Regions from separate parts of the Cupriavidus sp. DF5525 genome, predicted to be linked through region 1. Evidence: predicted binding sites of a transcription regulator. Region 1 holds the regulator's gene; the other holds the start of a gene.
The links. Region 1 encodes HrcA, which represses chaperone genes, less so after heat shock. Its sites were predicted from a motif close to TTAGCACTCNNNNNNNNNGAGTGCTAA; they were not measured.
Positions count from the first base shown of each region.

Region 2: the regulator HrcA is predicted to act here: its motif matches at 2,140-2,166, upstream of groES (co-chaperone GroES).

Region 1 is NZ_CP168265.1:1,129,768-1,137,383, forward strand. It holds gene ABNX08_RS05385 (NAD kinase) at 1-887, opposite strand, end outside; gene hrcA (heat-inducible transcriptional repressor HrcA) at 1,000-2,037, shown strand; gene hemH (ferrochelatase) at 2,150-3,265, shown strand; gene ABNX08_RS05400 (RNA-binding S4 domain-containing protein) at 3,262-3,657, shown strand; gene ABNX08_RS05405 (hypothetical protein) at 3,743-3,916, opposite strand; gene grpE (nucleotide exchange factor GrpE) at 4,192-4,761, shown strand; gene ABNX08_RS05415 (thioredoxin family protein) at 4,872-5,282, shown strand; gene ABNX08_RS05420 (phospholipase A) at 5,298-6,590, opposite strand; gene ABNX08_RS05425 (DUF1841 family protein) at 6,713-7,144, opposite strand; gene ABNX08_RS05430 (DMT family transporter) at 7,239-7,616, shown strand, end outside.
Region 2 is NZ_CP168265.1:740,770-748,385, reverse strand. It holds gene groL (chaperonin GroEL) at 56-1,699, opposite strand; gene groES (co-chaperone GroES) at 1,745-2,035, opposite strand; gene ABNX08_RS03590 (fimbrial protein) at 2,424-2,894, opposite strand; partial or broken gene ABNX08_RS03585 (hypothetical protein) at 3,076-3,210, opposite strand; gene ABNX08_RS03580 (IS4 family transposase) at 3,267-4,508, opposite strand; gene ABNX08_RS03575 (hypothetical protein) at 4,766-4,948, shown strand; gene ABNX08_RS03570 (hypothetical protein) at 5,332-5,742, shown strand; gene ABNX08_RS03565 (transglycosylase SLT domain-containing protein) at 5,935-7,464, shown strand; gene ABNX08_RS03560 (winged helix-turn-helix domain-containing protein) at 7,545-7,616, opposite strand, start outside.

The DNA.
Region 1 (7,616 bases):
TGCCAGTGCAGCTTCTTGCGCAGCGTGGCGTAGTAGTTGTAGCCGACCGGGTGCAGCAGGTTGATGTGCTTCTCCGAGCGCCGCACTACAATGCGGTCGCCCGGCAGCAGCGAGGTCAGCGACTGCATGTCGAAGTTGACGCTCGCGTCGCGCGCGCTGGCCACTTCGATGGTGACCTCGGCGTCGTGCGGCAGCACGATCGGGCGGTTCGAGAGCGCGTGCGGGGCGATCGGCACCAGCACCACGCCGGACAGCGTAGGATGCAGGATCGGGCCGCCGGCGGACAGCGCGTACGCGGTCGAGCCGGTGGCGGTCGACACGATCAGGCCGTCCGAGCGCTGGTTGTACATGAAAAAGCCGTCCACCGACACCGCCAGCTCGACCATGCCGGAGATGCCCGAGCGGTTCACCACCACATCGTTCAGCGCCAGCGCGGAAAAGATATCCATGTCGTCGCGCACCACGCGCGATTCCAGCAGCAGCCGGGTCTCGGCCTCGTAGCGGCCGTCGAGCATGTCGGGCAATACCGTATGCGCGTCTTCCAACGCGATATCGGTCATGAAGCCGAGCCGCCCGTGGTTGACGCCGATCAGCGGCACTTCGTGGCCGGCCAGCTGGCGCGCCAGGCCCAGCAGGGTGCCGTCGCCGCCCAGGACCACGGCGACATCGGCCTGTTCGGCGATCTCCTCGGCGGAGAGGGCCGGGTAGCCGGTCAGCCCGGTGGCCAGCGCGGTCTCGCGCTCGAACACCACATCCTGGCCGTTGCGCAGGATATAAGAGGCGATCTCCTCCAGCGGCCCTTCGATGCCGGCGGTGGAATACCGGCCCACCAGGGCGACGGTCTTGAACGGAGTGCGCAACGCGCTGTCTTTGGGGGGGGCGGACATGCCGGGATTAGACCATACCGCCGTAACCGTTGTCAGCATGCCGGGTGCGGAACCCGGCGCCGGGCGAGGCCGGGCGCCGGAAGGTCCAAAACTTGCGTAAAATCGGGACATCATGGATGAACGTTCCAAAACGCTGCTCAAGACCCTGATCGAGCGCTACATCGCGGAAGGTCAGCCGGTCGGTTCCCGCACCCTGTCCAAGTACTCGGGGCTGGACCTGTCGCCGGCGACGATCCGCAATGTGATGTCCGACCTGGAGGAGATGGGCTTTATCTCCAGCCCGCACACCTCGGCTGGCCGTATCCCGACGCCGCGCGGCTACCGGCTGTTCGTTGATTCCATGCTGACGGCCAAGCCGCTCGAGCGCAACGCCGACCTGGCCGAGCTGACCGGCCAGATCCAGGACCAGCTCGGCGGCCAGCAGCTGGGCCCGCAGCGGATGATCACCATGGCGGCGCGCACGCTGTCCAACCTGTCGCACTTTGCCGGCGTGGTGATGACGCCGCGGCGCGCGCAGGCGTTCCGGCAGATCGAATTCATGCGGCTGTCGGAAAAGCGCATCCTGCTGATCATCGTCAGCCCTGAAGGCGACGTCCAGAACCGCATCATCCAGACCGAACTGGCTTATACGCCGGCGCAACTGATCGAGGCGGCCAACTACTTCAACTCGCATTACGCCGGCATGAGCTTCGACTCGGTTCGCGACCACCTGCGCGTGGAACTGCGCGACCTGCGCCGCGACATGTCGCAGCTGATGCAGGCGGCGGTCGAGGCCGGCAGCACCGTCGAGGACGAGGAGGACGACCACGTCTATATCAGCGGCGAGCGCAAGCTGCTGGAAGTGGAAGACCTGGCCTCCAGCATGGACAAGCTGCGCCGGCTGTTCGACGTGTTCGAGCACAAGACCAGCCTGCTGCAGCTGCTGGACGTGTCCAGCCACGCCCAGGGCGTGCAGATCTTCATCGGCGGCGAGAGCCGGCTGGTGCCACTGGAAGACATGGCGGTCATCACCGCGCCGTACGAAGTCGACGGGCAGATCGTCGGCACGCTGGGCGTGATCGGCCCCACGCGCATGGCCTACGAGCGCGTGATCCCCATCGTCGACATCACCGCGCGGCTGCTGTCCAGCGCGCTGAGCCAGAACCAGTGACACGGCTGGCCGGTCTCAAAAGCTGCCCCATTCCTACCGAGCGCGGCAAATATTGCCGAAGCGTGTTGCGAGCGCTCGTTATCTGCGCTCGCCGCGCCAACCCGGAAGCGACATGACGTTTTCTCCCGAACCGGCCTACCAGCACGGCCAGGCGCCACGCACGGCGATCCTGCTGGTCAACCTGGGCACCCCCGACGCGCCCACGCCCAAGGCGGTGGGGCGCTACCTGAAGGAGTTCCTGTCCGACCCGCGCGTGGTGGAGATCCCGCGCGCGGCCTGGCTGCCGCTGCTGCACGGTGTGATCCTGCCGCTGCGTTCGCGCGCCTCGGCGCTCAAGTACGAATCGATCTGGCTGCGCGAGGCGCATATGACGGGCTCGCCGCTGCTGGTCTACAGCGAGCGGCAGGCGCATGCGCTGCAGCGGCTGCTGAACCAGAACGGCCATGAGGTGACGGTGGCCTGCGCGATGCGCTACGGCAACCCGTCGATCGCGTCGGTGCTGGAGGCGCTGCGCCGCCAGGGCTGCGAGCAGGTGCTGGTGCTGCCGATGTACCCGCAATACTCGGGCACCACCACGGCGACCGCGTTCGACGAGGTGTTCCGCGTGCTCGGCCAGTGGCGCAACCAGCCCGAGTTGCGGCTGGTCAAGCATTTCCATGACCACCCGGCCTATATTTCGGCACTGCACCAGCAGGTCGGCGCCTACTGGGCCCGGCACGGCATGCCGGACTTCGCCCACGGCGACAAGCTGATCCTGTCGTTCCACGGCGTGCCGCGGCGCACGCTGGAGCTGGGCGACCCGTACCACTGCGAGTGCCTGAAGACCGGCCGCTTGCTGGGCGAGGCGCTGGACCTGCAGCCGGGACAATACCAGGTGACGTTCCAGTCTCGTTTCGGTAAGGCGGAATGGCTGCAGCCGTACACGGCCCCGACGCTGGCCGAGCTGGGCAAGGTCGGCGCCGGCCGGGTCGACGTGTTCTGCCCCGGCTTCCCTGCCGATTGCATCGAGACGCTGGAAGAGATCGCCATGGAAGGGCAGACTGAATTCAAGGTCGCGGGCGGCAAGGACTTCCACTTCATCGCGTGCATGAATGATTCGGCACCGTGGGTGGCGGCGATGGCGGAGATCGCGCTGCAGCACCTGCAGGGCTGGCCACTGGCCACGCCGCACCCGCACGAACTGGAAGCGCGGCGCTCGCGCGCGCAGACCCGGGGAGCGGCGGCATGAATGTGGATTTTGAGGCAGATGCGCGCCAGCGCATCGACAAGTGGCTGTGGTGCGCGCGCTTTTTCAAGACGCGTTCGCTGGCGGCCGAAGCGGTGGAGCGTGGCAAGGTGACTGTCAACGGCCAGCCGTGCAAGAATTCGCGCGAGGTGAAGCCGGGCGACAAGGTCGTGCTGGAAGCGCACCAGCAGCGCTGGGAACTAGCGGTCAAGGGCATTGCCCCGGCGCGCGGCCCGGCGCCGGTGGCGCAGACACTGTACGAGGAAAGCACAGAGAGCCAGGCGCGCCGGCAGGCCGATGCCGAACGCCGGCGCCTGCAGCCGGAGCCGTCCGCGCAGATCCAGGGCCGTCCGACCAAGCGCGACCGCCGCCGCATCGACGACTTCAAGGGATGAAATGACAACGCGGCGGCACCGGCATAGCGCCGGTGCCGCCGCGCAGCGGAAGGGTGTCGGACAGGAGGCTGTTGGTCCCGGCCGACTATTCCTGCGTGACTTCCTGACTGACGATAGGAACGATGTAATGCTTGAACACCGCCTTGCCACTGCCATACTCCGTATCGCGCGGCGTGAACGCGCCGGAGAGGCAGATAAAGGTGGTCATGACCGCTAATGCGGCCACGAGGCACAGCGTCACCACAGGCAGCTTATGCATGGCCAAATTTTCCGAAGAGGCACAAATGTGAACCATCTCCTGGGCCCCCGACATTTTTGTCATTTTTCTTAATGAGAATCTTAGTGAGTGCGGTGCAGCAAAGCAATAAGGCGTCTATTGCACAGGCCAACGCTTTGTAACGGTGTGTTTCCGCGTCTCGCTGGCGCCACTCTTGAAAACCGGCGCCTTGCCACCAACTGCACGCAACACACGCCGATTTACCACCCGGGGCCGCGCCATCGGCCGGCCGCGACAATGTATTGATACGGATCGACATGGAAGACCAGAAGCAGACGCCATCCACCCAGACGCCTACGCCCGCGGGCGATGAGGCGGCCAGCGCCGCGACCGCAGGCCAGGAGACCGCCGCGCCGGAAACCGCTGCCGTGGAGGATGTGGCGGCCCAGCTGGCCGCCCTCGAAGCCAAGGCACGCGAGAACTATGACCTGTACATGCGCGCCGTTGCCGACGGCGAGAACATCCGCCGCCGCGGGCAGGAAGATATTTCCAAGGCGCACAAGTTCGCGATCGAGAACTTCGCCGACAACCTGCTGCCGGTGATGGACAGCCTGCAGGCCGCGCTGGCCGACGGCTCGGGCGATATCGCCAAGCTGCGCGAAGGGGTCGAGCTGACCGCGCGCCAACTGGCGGCGGCGTTCGAGCGCGGCAAGATCGTGGAACTGAACCCGGTGGGCGAGAAATTCGACCCGCACCGCCACCAGGCCATCTCGATGGTGCCGGCCGACCAGGAACCGAACACCGTGGTTGCCGTGCTGCAGCGCGGTTACACGATTGCCGACCGCGTGCTGCGGCCGGCGCTGGTGACGGTGGCGGCACCCAAGTAAGCCGGGCAGGGCGGCTGCGCGACTGCGCTGTGTGTCCTGACCCTGTACCCTGATGCAGCGCCCGGTGCCGACTGGCCCGGGCGTTTGTCTTTTCGGAGCCAACCGTGAGTATGGAACAGGAATCGTCCCAGGCCCCCCATCTCGACCACCGCGCCTTCGATGCCTTCGGCATGCGGCAGGTCGATGACAAGACCATCGACGCCGCCATTGCCGGCGCCGGCGATGCGCTGGTGTGCGTGTTCTTCTGGGGCGTGGACTGCTTCAACTGCGAGATGGCCAAGAAGGCCATGCTCGCCAATCCCGAGCCGATCCGAGCGCTCGAACTGCACTGGCTGCACGCCAATGTCTATACGTACCCGGAACTGGGCCGCCGCTTCGGGCTGCACGGGATCCCGGTCTTCATGTTCTTCCAGAATGGCAAAAAACTGGGCCGCGCCACCGGCTGGCACGGCCACGGCCAGTTTGCCGCCGCGGTCGGCAATGCGCGGCTGAAGGCGAGCGGCAAGCCGCTGGCGGGCTGAGTCGGGCTAGCGCCGTCAGCGTGACAGCGCGTAGCCGATGCGGAACTGCCAGGGCAGCTTGTGGTTGTAGTCGAGCAGGCTCTCCCCGTAGCCAACGAAGTAGCCCGCCACCAGGTACCCGGCGGTGCCGGGCAGCAGCCGCGCCATCGGGTAGCTGACCTGCGCGTCGACGCTGCCGTACCACTTGCGCGTGCCCTTGCGCAGGGTCGCCGAGAACTCCCACGAATCCGGCCGCCCGTAGGCGATGCCCAGGTCCATGTAGCCGCGGTAGTAGGCGATATCGGGGTTCTCCGACTTTTCCACGTAGGCGTAGACCTTGGGTGCGACGCGCCAGTGCCAGTCGTTCTGGTCGCCAAAGTAGAAGGTCGGCTTGACGAAGACCGTGTTGATGCTGCGCGATTCGTCGCCGTCGCGGCCGTTGGATTCATGCTCAAAGCCGGTGGCCAGCGACAGCCGGCTGATCACGCTGTTGCGCACGCCGGTATCGGACAGGTAATAGAACAGGCTGGGCTTGTAGTTGGTATCGCGGAACGGCTTGGACTTCTCGGACAGATCCCATATCGAGAACTGGGTGTAGCCCACGTAGAGGTTGTCGAACAGGCTTTTCGACGCGGGGTCCTCGCCTTCGAAGATGCGGTACTTGAAGCTGAGCTGGAACTTGGCGTTGGCGCCGCCATGCCCGCCGACCATCAAGTACATCGGATCGTGGAACGACAGGCGTGCGCTGTCGCGCAGGTCGGCCGGTGCGGGGGCGGCGGCGCTGGCGGTAGTGACCGGGGTCACCGGCACGGGCGCGGCATCGGTTGTATCGGCGGGCGGCGCCGGCGGCTTGGCGGCGACCGGCGGGGTTGCCGTGGTCGACTCGCCGGGCTGCGGCAGGCGGTTCAGCGTTACCGTTACGGGAGCGGCGTCGATGCCGGTTGCGTCCAGCCGCACCTGGCCGCGCAGGGCCGGCGGCAATGCCACCGTGTAGCGGATCGCTCGGTGCTCGCCGCGGCGCAGGTTGACCACGGCCGGGCCCGACACCTCGCGCCATAGCACCAGACGTACCGGCGCCTGCAGGTCGCCGGAAGCGGTCACCTCCAGCGTGTCGGGGATACGGTAGCGGCGCGTGGCGTCGTCGGCGCTGACCACCAGCGTCAGCGTCAGCGGCTTGTTACCGTCGATCACGCGCGGCGGTTGCAGCAGCGCCACGCCGGCGTGGCCGGCCAGCGGCCAGGCCAGCATCAGCGACAGGTAGATCGGGGCAAGGGCGCGGCCGGCGAGCGCCAGCCGGCGCCGGCGGGGAGGAGGGGCAATGCGGGACATGGCTTGCGGGCACCGCGCAACCATGTGACGGCAACGCGGCTAGGGAAAATACTGACCCGCAAAGCCTACCACGCACCCGTCCGAGGGTTGTGACGAAATGTACGCTGCACTTGGCGCGTACCTTAGCGGTTGGCGCGGCGCTTGATGCAGTCGACGTAGTGGTCGCCGTCGGGGGGCTGGCCGGTGCGCTGCGCCTGCCACAGCATTTCTCCGAGGCATTCCATCACCTGGTGCTGCGCTTCGTGCGGCGAGTCCAGGCGGCGCGCCAGCGTCTCGTAGGCCTGGCGGATGCCGCGCGGCTGGTCGACCGAGACCTGCTCGGAAATCGACAGGTGCATGGCCAGATGCAGGAAGGGATTGGCCTGGCCGTGCTCCGGGGTGTAGTCCTGCGCCAGCGCGCCTTCGGTGTCGCGCAGCAGGTCCTGGTACTCGGGATGCTCGCCGATCCAGTCGACGGCGATGGCTTCCAGCGGGGTCAGCACGCCGCCTGCAATCTGCTTCTGCCAGGCATCGCAGAAGAACCGGCGGACTTCTTCTCGTGAGGGATTGAACATGGTGGCGCCATTGTAAACGAGGGCTGCGGCCCTCGCTGGCGTGCCCCGCCGCGCCAAGTAGAATGCAGCATCGCCGACTCCCGCCCCCCCCCCGATGACCGCTTCCACCGCCGCCGACCACGCCCGCAACAAACTCGCTGGCGTGCTGCTGATCGCGTTGTCGGCCAGCGCCTTCGGGGCCATGGCGATCTTTGCGCGCTTTGCCTACGCGGCCGGCGCGGATGTCTACGGCCTGCTGTTCGTGCGCTTCGTGCTGGCGGCCGTGGCGCTGGCGTGGGTGATGCGCGCGCGCGGCATCGGCCTGCCGCCATGGCGCCGCGTGCTGGCGCTCGCGGCGATGGGCGGCATCGGCTATGTGGGGCAGTCGTTCTGCTTCTTCAGCGCGCTCAACCATGCACAGGCCAGCCTGGTGGCACTGCTGCTGTACCTGTATCCGCTGTTCGTGACGATCCTGGCGGCCATCTTCCTGAAG
Region 2 (7,616 bases), 390 kb from region 1:
CGGGGGTTCTTGTCTGACAGCCTGCCGGCAATCACCGGCAGTCGGTCGGCACAAATTACATCATGCCTTCCATGCCACCCATGCCGCCCATGCCGCCCGGCATTGCCGGAGCCGACTCTTCCTTCGGCGATTCGGCCACGGCGCAGTCGGTGGTCAGCATCAGCGAAGCCACCGAAGCGGCGTTCTGCAGTGCGGTGCGGGTGACCTTGGTCGGGTCCAGCACGCCCATTTCCACCAGGTCGCCGTACTCGCCCGAAGCCGCGTTGTAGCCGTAGTTGCCCTTGCCTTCGATGACCTTGGCAACGACGACCGACGCTTCTTCACCGGCGTTCAGCACGATCTGGCGCAGCGGCTCTTCCATCGCGCGCAGCACGATCTTGATACCGGCGTTCTGGTCGGCGTTTTCGCCGGTCAGTGCCGAGATCGCAGCGCGGGCACGCAGCAGGGCCACACCACCGCCGGGGACGATGCCTTCTTCCACCGCAGCGCGGGTGGCGTGCAGGGCGTCTTCCACGCGGGCCTTCTTTTCCTTCATTTCGACTTCGGTGGCAGCGCCAACCTTGATCACGGCAACACCGCCGGCCAGCTTGGCCACGCGCTCTTGCAGCTTCTCACGGTCGTAGTCCGAGGTCGCTTCTTCGATCTGGGCGCGGATTTGCTTCACGCGGCCTTCGATCGCCGCTGCGTCGCCGGCGCCGTCGATGATGATGGTGTTTTCCTTGCCGATCTCGATGCGCTTGGCCTGGCCCAGGTCGTTCAGGCCGGCCTTTTCCAGCGTCAGGCCGATCTCTTCAGCGATCACGGTGCCGCCGGTCAGGATGGCGATGTCTTCCAGCATGGCCTTGCGGCGGTCGCCGAAGCCCGGGGCCTTGACGGCGGCGGTCTTCAGGATGCCACGGATGTTGTTGACCACCAGGGTCGCCAGGGCTTCGCCCTCGACGTCTTCAGCGATGATCAGCAGCGGGCGGCCGGCCTTGGCCACTTGCTCCAGCACCGGCAGCAGGTCGCGGATGTTCGAAACCTTCTTGTCGAACAGCAGCACGAACGGGCTGTCCAGCTGGACCACCTGCTTTTCCGGGTTGTTGATGAAGTACGGCGACAGGTAGCCGCGGTCGAACTGCATGCCTTCCACGACTTCCAGCTCGTCGGCCAGCGACTTGCCGTCTTCGACGGTGATCACGCCTTCCTTGCCGACCTTGTCCATGGCTTCGGCGATGCGCTCACCAATCGAGGTGTCGCTGTTGGCCGAGATCGCGCCAACCTGGGCGATTTCCTTGCTGGTGGTCGTGGGCTTGCTGACCTTCTTCAGCTCTTCCACGGCAGCGGTAACAGCCTTGTCGATGCCGCGCTTCAGGTCCATCGGGTTCATGCCGGCGGCAACGTACTTCATGCCTTCGCGCACGATCGACTGGGCCAGCACGGTTGCGGTGGTGGTACCGTCACCGGCGTTATCGCTGGTCTTGGAAGCCACTTCCTTGACCATCTGGGCGCCCATGTTCTGCAGCTTGTCCTTCAGCTCGATTTCCTTGGCCACGGACACGCCGTCCTTGGTCACGGTCGGGCCGCCGAAGCTGCGCTCCAGCACCACATTGCGGCCCTTCGGGCCCAGGGTCACCTTGACTGCGTTGGCGAGGATGTTCACGCCTTCGACCATCTTGGCACGTGCGGCGTCGCCGAACACTACGTCTTTAGCTGCCATTCTTGAATCTCCTGAAATCTGTACGGGTGGCGGTCAGTCGGTGAATTACTTGTTCACCACGGCCATGATGTCTTCTTCGCGCATGACCAGCAGTTCCTGGCCTTCCACCTTCACGGCCTGGCCGGCGTACTTGCCGAACAGCACACGGTCGCCGACCTTGACGTCGAGGGCGATGTTGTTGCCCTTGTCATCCTTCTTGCCAGGACCGATTGCCAGTACTTCGCCTTGATCGGGCTTCTCGGCAGCGTTGTCGGGAATCACGATACCGGACGCGGTCTTGGTTTCGTTGTCCAGACGCTTCACGATCACGCGGTCGTGCAAAGGACGCAGATTCATACGGACTCCTAGATGCAAAAGTGAGTTTCTATTCACAAATCGGCCGGCTACCGAGGCGACGGCCGTCTGAAATGTTCAGGTGCCGCAAGGGGCTGTTCATGCTGTTAGCACTCACCCCCGGCGAGTGCTAATTATAGGGACGGGGTAGGGGCATTTCAAGACAGGGACTTGATGCGGGTTTTCCCGAAGCGGGTGCATTCTGCTGGGAACAACGCCCGGCCAGTCGCTTCCGTATGGCGAATAAGCCACTCCACTGCGGCCAAATCCCACAGATCTGGTGAGCTGACCTGCAGGCCAAAGCCGCCATGACAATCCGCAGGCGTCGGCAGGGCTACCCAGATGCCGGGGCGGCGTCACTTCGTCGTGCAACCGAAGCGGATAGTGATTGTTATTGGTACACCATGGTGAACGTCATCAGCGTGTTGGCGGTTCCGCTGGTCACCTTGCTGCCGGTCTGGTAGTAGCGAGCCCGGAGGGGGATCGTATAGTTGCCGCCGGTGCTGCCATTAAAGCCAGCCAGGCTCACCGTGCTACCCAGCGCAAAGGGCTTGTCCGAGCCATCCAGCAACTGGACGCCGACTCCCGTCACCGTCGATGCACCATCGAGTGCCACGACCGAGCCGTTACCGCCAAGCACGTTTGTCAGGGCATCAATCTGGTATCGGATGTTATTGATCCCGGGCGGGCAATTATTCAGGGCGATATTGAATCCTTTCGAGGCAGAATAGGCTCCCACGCCAGTGAATTCCGAAGTGCGATGCACGCCAAGATCGACCAGGACATCCGGGGTCTGACAGGAAGGCGCTAAACGAAATACTTCCCGCCGCGGTGGCAATATAAATAACCAGGGAATTGTCAAAATCGTACCTGACTGTCGGGAGGCTGGCAGCGGATATCGTCCCATAGGAAATCGGACCGGTCTTCACAAAAACATAATTCAGGTTCTGGCCGCCCCAATAAAAATGCACCGACCCTGTGCCCGTGGATGTGATGGGAAACGGTGTCTGTTGGTTGGTGATTTTCACCCCGATACCGGGGACGTTGGTGGGGAAGACCTTGTCCGCACCCGCCGGGTATGGCGTGACCGGAAGCGTCCAGCTACGGGTGAACGACCCGGAACAGGACGCATAGAACTGGCTGGTATTCGCTGGGGCCCACTTGAATGTCGCCAGCATTGCACCGACGGGCGCATCACGGGGTACAACAATCAATCCACCCAAGATAAGCAGCATCAACAAGCCTTATAAGCGGCATGTCGATGAGGCTTGTGGCGTGGTGGACGGGGCTTGGCGCGATCTGGTCGCACGCGCTGGAGACGTGTTGCGATCAAGGTCAAGGTCTCGTTCAGGGCAGCCTTGGCCCAGCGCAGGCCGAGCAGCAGTGCAGGCAGGACACGTTTAAGGGCGGTGATGGCGTAGGCACGGTTGATCCGATGATCCGAGTCAATGTCATGTTCCTGCGCGGCCGCAAGACAGCACAGGGCGTGCAGGTTATCGCACAGGACTTTGGCTCCGAAGTCCTGCCTGGCGGCCAACTGTGAGAGGCCGGACAGGTGTTCGAGTGCCATGCGGTGTTTGAGGCGTTTGAAGGCCTCCTCGAGACGCCAGCGCTGGTGATAGAGATCGCGGAAGGTGGCAGCCGGATGGCGGTGCCTGTCGAGCAGATTGGTGATGAGCACGCGAACCTTGGCGGCTGGCGAGATCTGCCGGATGAGCCGGACGGTCTGCGGGACGGACGCACATTCATAGTCGCGCGCGTCATTGCGGGCTGGAGCCGGGAGCGTGACGACGGTCTCGGCGCGGCCGGAGCGGACGAAGTCCCGCAGGGCAGCAAAGCCGCTACCGTCGGCGCGCATGCAGAAAGGGATGTTTCGTTGGTTGAGTACGGCTACCAGCCAGCGGGCCGGGTAGCCGCGGTCGAGCAACAGCAAGTCGTCGGATTGCAGGCGGTCCAGATGCTCGAACAGGATCTGGCGTTCGTTCTCGAGCACGCTGTGCAGTGAGGCGGCGAGCATCATCTCGGCCCCGGGGAGGTACAGGCCGAAAGCGAGTTGATCACGGGTGGCGGCTCGAGGCAGATGGCTGTGGCGGATGGCAAAACGCAGGTGCGAGGCGTCGGCTGCGACCAGCCGAAAGCCATGCCAGCGCGGCAAATGGTTGGACACCTGCTGAAGCAGCCAGTCATTGAGGTGAGCAAAGACATCGCCGCTGAGTTTGCTGCGAGCCTGGGCGAAGGCTTGTTCACTGACTCGCCGGCACAAGGTGTTTTGGCGGGCGAGCGCGGCGAAGAATTGATCGAGTTCGGCTTGAACGCCCATGCGCAAGTTGCCAAGCATGAACGCGATCAGTGTGGGCAGGGTGAGCTTGCGCTGACGGGTGAATGCGGCTGGATATTCGGGATGACGGGCAAGATCGTGAAAGACCTTGGTGTGCAGATATTGGGTAAGCGTAGCGAACAGATCGGACAGGGGCATGAGAGCCAAGCGAAGATCGAGAAACGATCCTCTATTGGCCGCCGCCCTGCTTGCGCTAAACAGCCAGCGCAAGCAGGGCGGCGGCCGCTCGAACCTCGTCATCTGTCAAGCGTGCGCGTGGCAAATTGCGATTCTATTTGACGGCTTATCTTGGGTGGATTGGTACAACAATGGCCCCGCTCAAGGGAACCGTGATGTTCAGCAATTCAAAGCCGTCCGCATAAGTGCAGGATGCCCACGCCGACGGGAGAGCTGACATGAAAATACCCGCTCCCATGAATGCTGCCGCCAGCCAACTCACCAGTCTTGCTTGCCACGCTTGCGGGCAAGATCGCGAAAAAAATTGCACAAATGCGATCATCATGAATTCAGTCGAGATTTTCCTGCGTATACCTGCCCGGGGCGGCGGCCGTGACCTGCATCGCCGCGCACGGATTTAATAAGGAAGACACAATGGACGATGGTATGGCTCGGCGTGATGCCGAAAGTGGAAAGCCTAGCGGCAGTAATCGATGCAATGCGACTGAACGGGATGCAACGCTGGTTTCGGCCGCCCGCAATCAGCGAACGCTTAAATATGGTGTGAGATTCTCATAAATTGCTCACACCGAATGGCTAGACATAATGGAGCCCATAGGCGGAAAGGCGGTTTCTTTGTAGGAATTCTCCCTACGTCGCATCGGCACGACACGGACAGCACAACACCGCAGCACTGCCTAGACTGAGGGCAACCGTGACATTCCGGCTCCACCAGGAATGTGCGGCAGAAGTCGTGCCGGACAACCGCTGTCGGCGCCTACGACAACAACTCTGGAGGTTCTCCATGAATCGAAAACAGCCCGCTCGCCTTCCCAAGATCGTCGGCGCGATTGCCGCTGGACTGGCAGGCCTCACTTGCGCCACGGCGATTGCCCAGACGCCGGCCAGCCCTGCCACGCCGGCAACCCCGGCCGCCCAGGGCATGCCGGCCACCCCGGCAACCCCGGCCGTCCCTGCCGCCGCGGCAGGCTCCCAAGGCGCATCGCCCGGCGTGACCCAGATCGAACCGCCAAAGGATCCACTGGTCGAGCGCCGTGAGGCACGCCAGAAAGCCTCGGCCGAGTACAAGGCCAAGAAGAAGGCGGCCAAGGGCGAGTACAAGCAGGACGTCGGCGCGGCCAAGCAGGAGCGCAAGACCGAAAACAAGGCTGCGGACGCTACCGCCAAGCAGGAAATGGCTGCGCCAAAGCAATAGCGCCAGCCGCCGCGGAACTAGTGGCCGGCATCAGCCGGCCACTTTTCATTATCGCCCTTCGCCTTTTGTTCCCTCCCCCTCCATTGCCCCCTCGGCAGCTTCCGGATGCTGGCGGCTTGTAACAGGCAGGATCGCGCCTAGACTCGATATGAGGGAGTCGCGCGTCTTTCCGCCCGGCTTGCCATCTCCGCCATGCCCGTCGTTCGCCCGCACCACTGGTTAGCAGGCCTGCTCCTGTCCGGCCTGATGGGCGCGTTCAGCCTGTGCAGCACGTATGCCGTAGCGCAGCAGAAGCCGGCACCGGCGTCCGCACCCGCTGCGAAAGCCGCGGCCGGCACGGCAGCTCCCGCGGCCCCGCGCGGCCTCAGTCTGGCCAACAAGCCGCGCACGGGCGATTTCGACACGATGCTCAACAGCCGCGTCATCCGCGTGCTGGTGCCATACAGCCGCACGCTCTACTTCAGCGACAAAGGCCATGAGCGCGGACTGACGGCAGAGCTGGTGCGTGCCTTCGAGCGCTACCTGAACAAGACCTACGCCGACCGCCTTGGCAAGCGCCCCCTCACCGTCATCATCATCCCCACCACACGCGACCGCCTGCTGCCCGACCTGGCGGCGGGCCTGGGCGATATCGCCGCCGGCAACCTGACCGAGACCGAAGCGCGGCTGAAGCTGGTCGACTTTGCCGCGCCGCGTGACCGCAAGCCGGTGCGCGAGCTGATCGTGACCGGCCCGAAGTCACCGGCGCTGAAGAGCCTGGACGACCTGGCGGGCAAGACCGTCCACGTGCGCCGCGCGAGCAGCTATTACGAAAGCCTGACCGCACTGAACAATCGCCTGCGCGAGTCCGGCAAGGCTCCAATGCAGCTGGTGATGCTGCCCGATGCCCTCGAAGACGAAGACGTGCTCGAGATGGTCAATGCGGGACTGCTGGCGATCGTCGTGGTCGATGACTGGAAGGCGGCAATGTGGGCGCAGATCCTGCCTGACATCAAGGTGCACCAGGACCTCGCCGTGCGCGAAGGCGGCTATGTCGGCTGGGCCTTCCGCAAGAACAGTCCACAGTTGCGGCAGGCGATCGACGATTTCTATGTCAACCACGTCAAGAAGCAGGGCGTGGCGGAATACCTGCTCAAGCAATCCATGCGCCGGATCAAGCAGATCAAGAACAACACCGACGACGCCGAATACAAGCGCTTCCAGCAGACCGTTGCCTTCTTCGAGAAGTACGGCAAGGACTATGGCTTCGACCCGCTGATGCTGGCGGCACAGGGCTTCCAGGAATCACAGCTCAACCAGCAGGCGCGCAGCCGTGTGGGCGCCGTCGGCATCATGCAGATCATGCCCGCCACCGGCAAGGAATTGAACGTGGGCAACATCCAGATGGTCGAGTCCAACATCCACGCCGGCGCCAAGTATATGGACCGGCTGATGACAAAGTACTTCCCCGACGCGCACTTCTCGGAATCCAACCGCCCCCTGTTCGCCTTCGCCAGCTACAACGCCGGGCCGGGCAATATTGCCAAGATGCGCAAGGAGGCAGCGGCGCGCGGGCTGGATCCCGACAAGTGGTTCAACAATGTCGAGATCGTGGTGGCGGAGAAGATCGGCATCGAAACCACCACCTATGTGCGCAACATCTTCAAGTACTACGCGGCATACCGGCTCATGCAGGAAAGGCAGGCCGCGCGTGAGCGGGCACTGAAGCAGGTCCAGCAGTAGGCAACCGAGCTGGCGCCCGCGCTGGCGTGAAGGATGTGGAGCCTGGCCGCAGCAACATGCGTCCGGTCAGGTCGCGAGGATCAGTCAGCCAGGCCGCTGCCGTCGATATAGCCCAGCGCGTCGCGTACCGCGCGCCGGGCCTTGAGCACGTA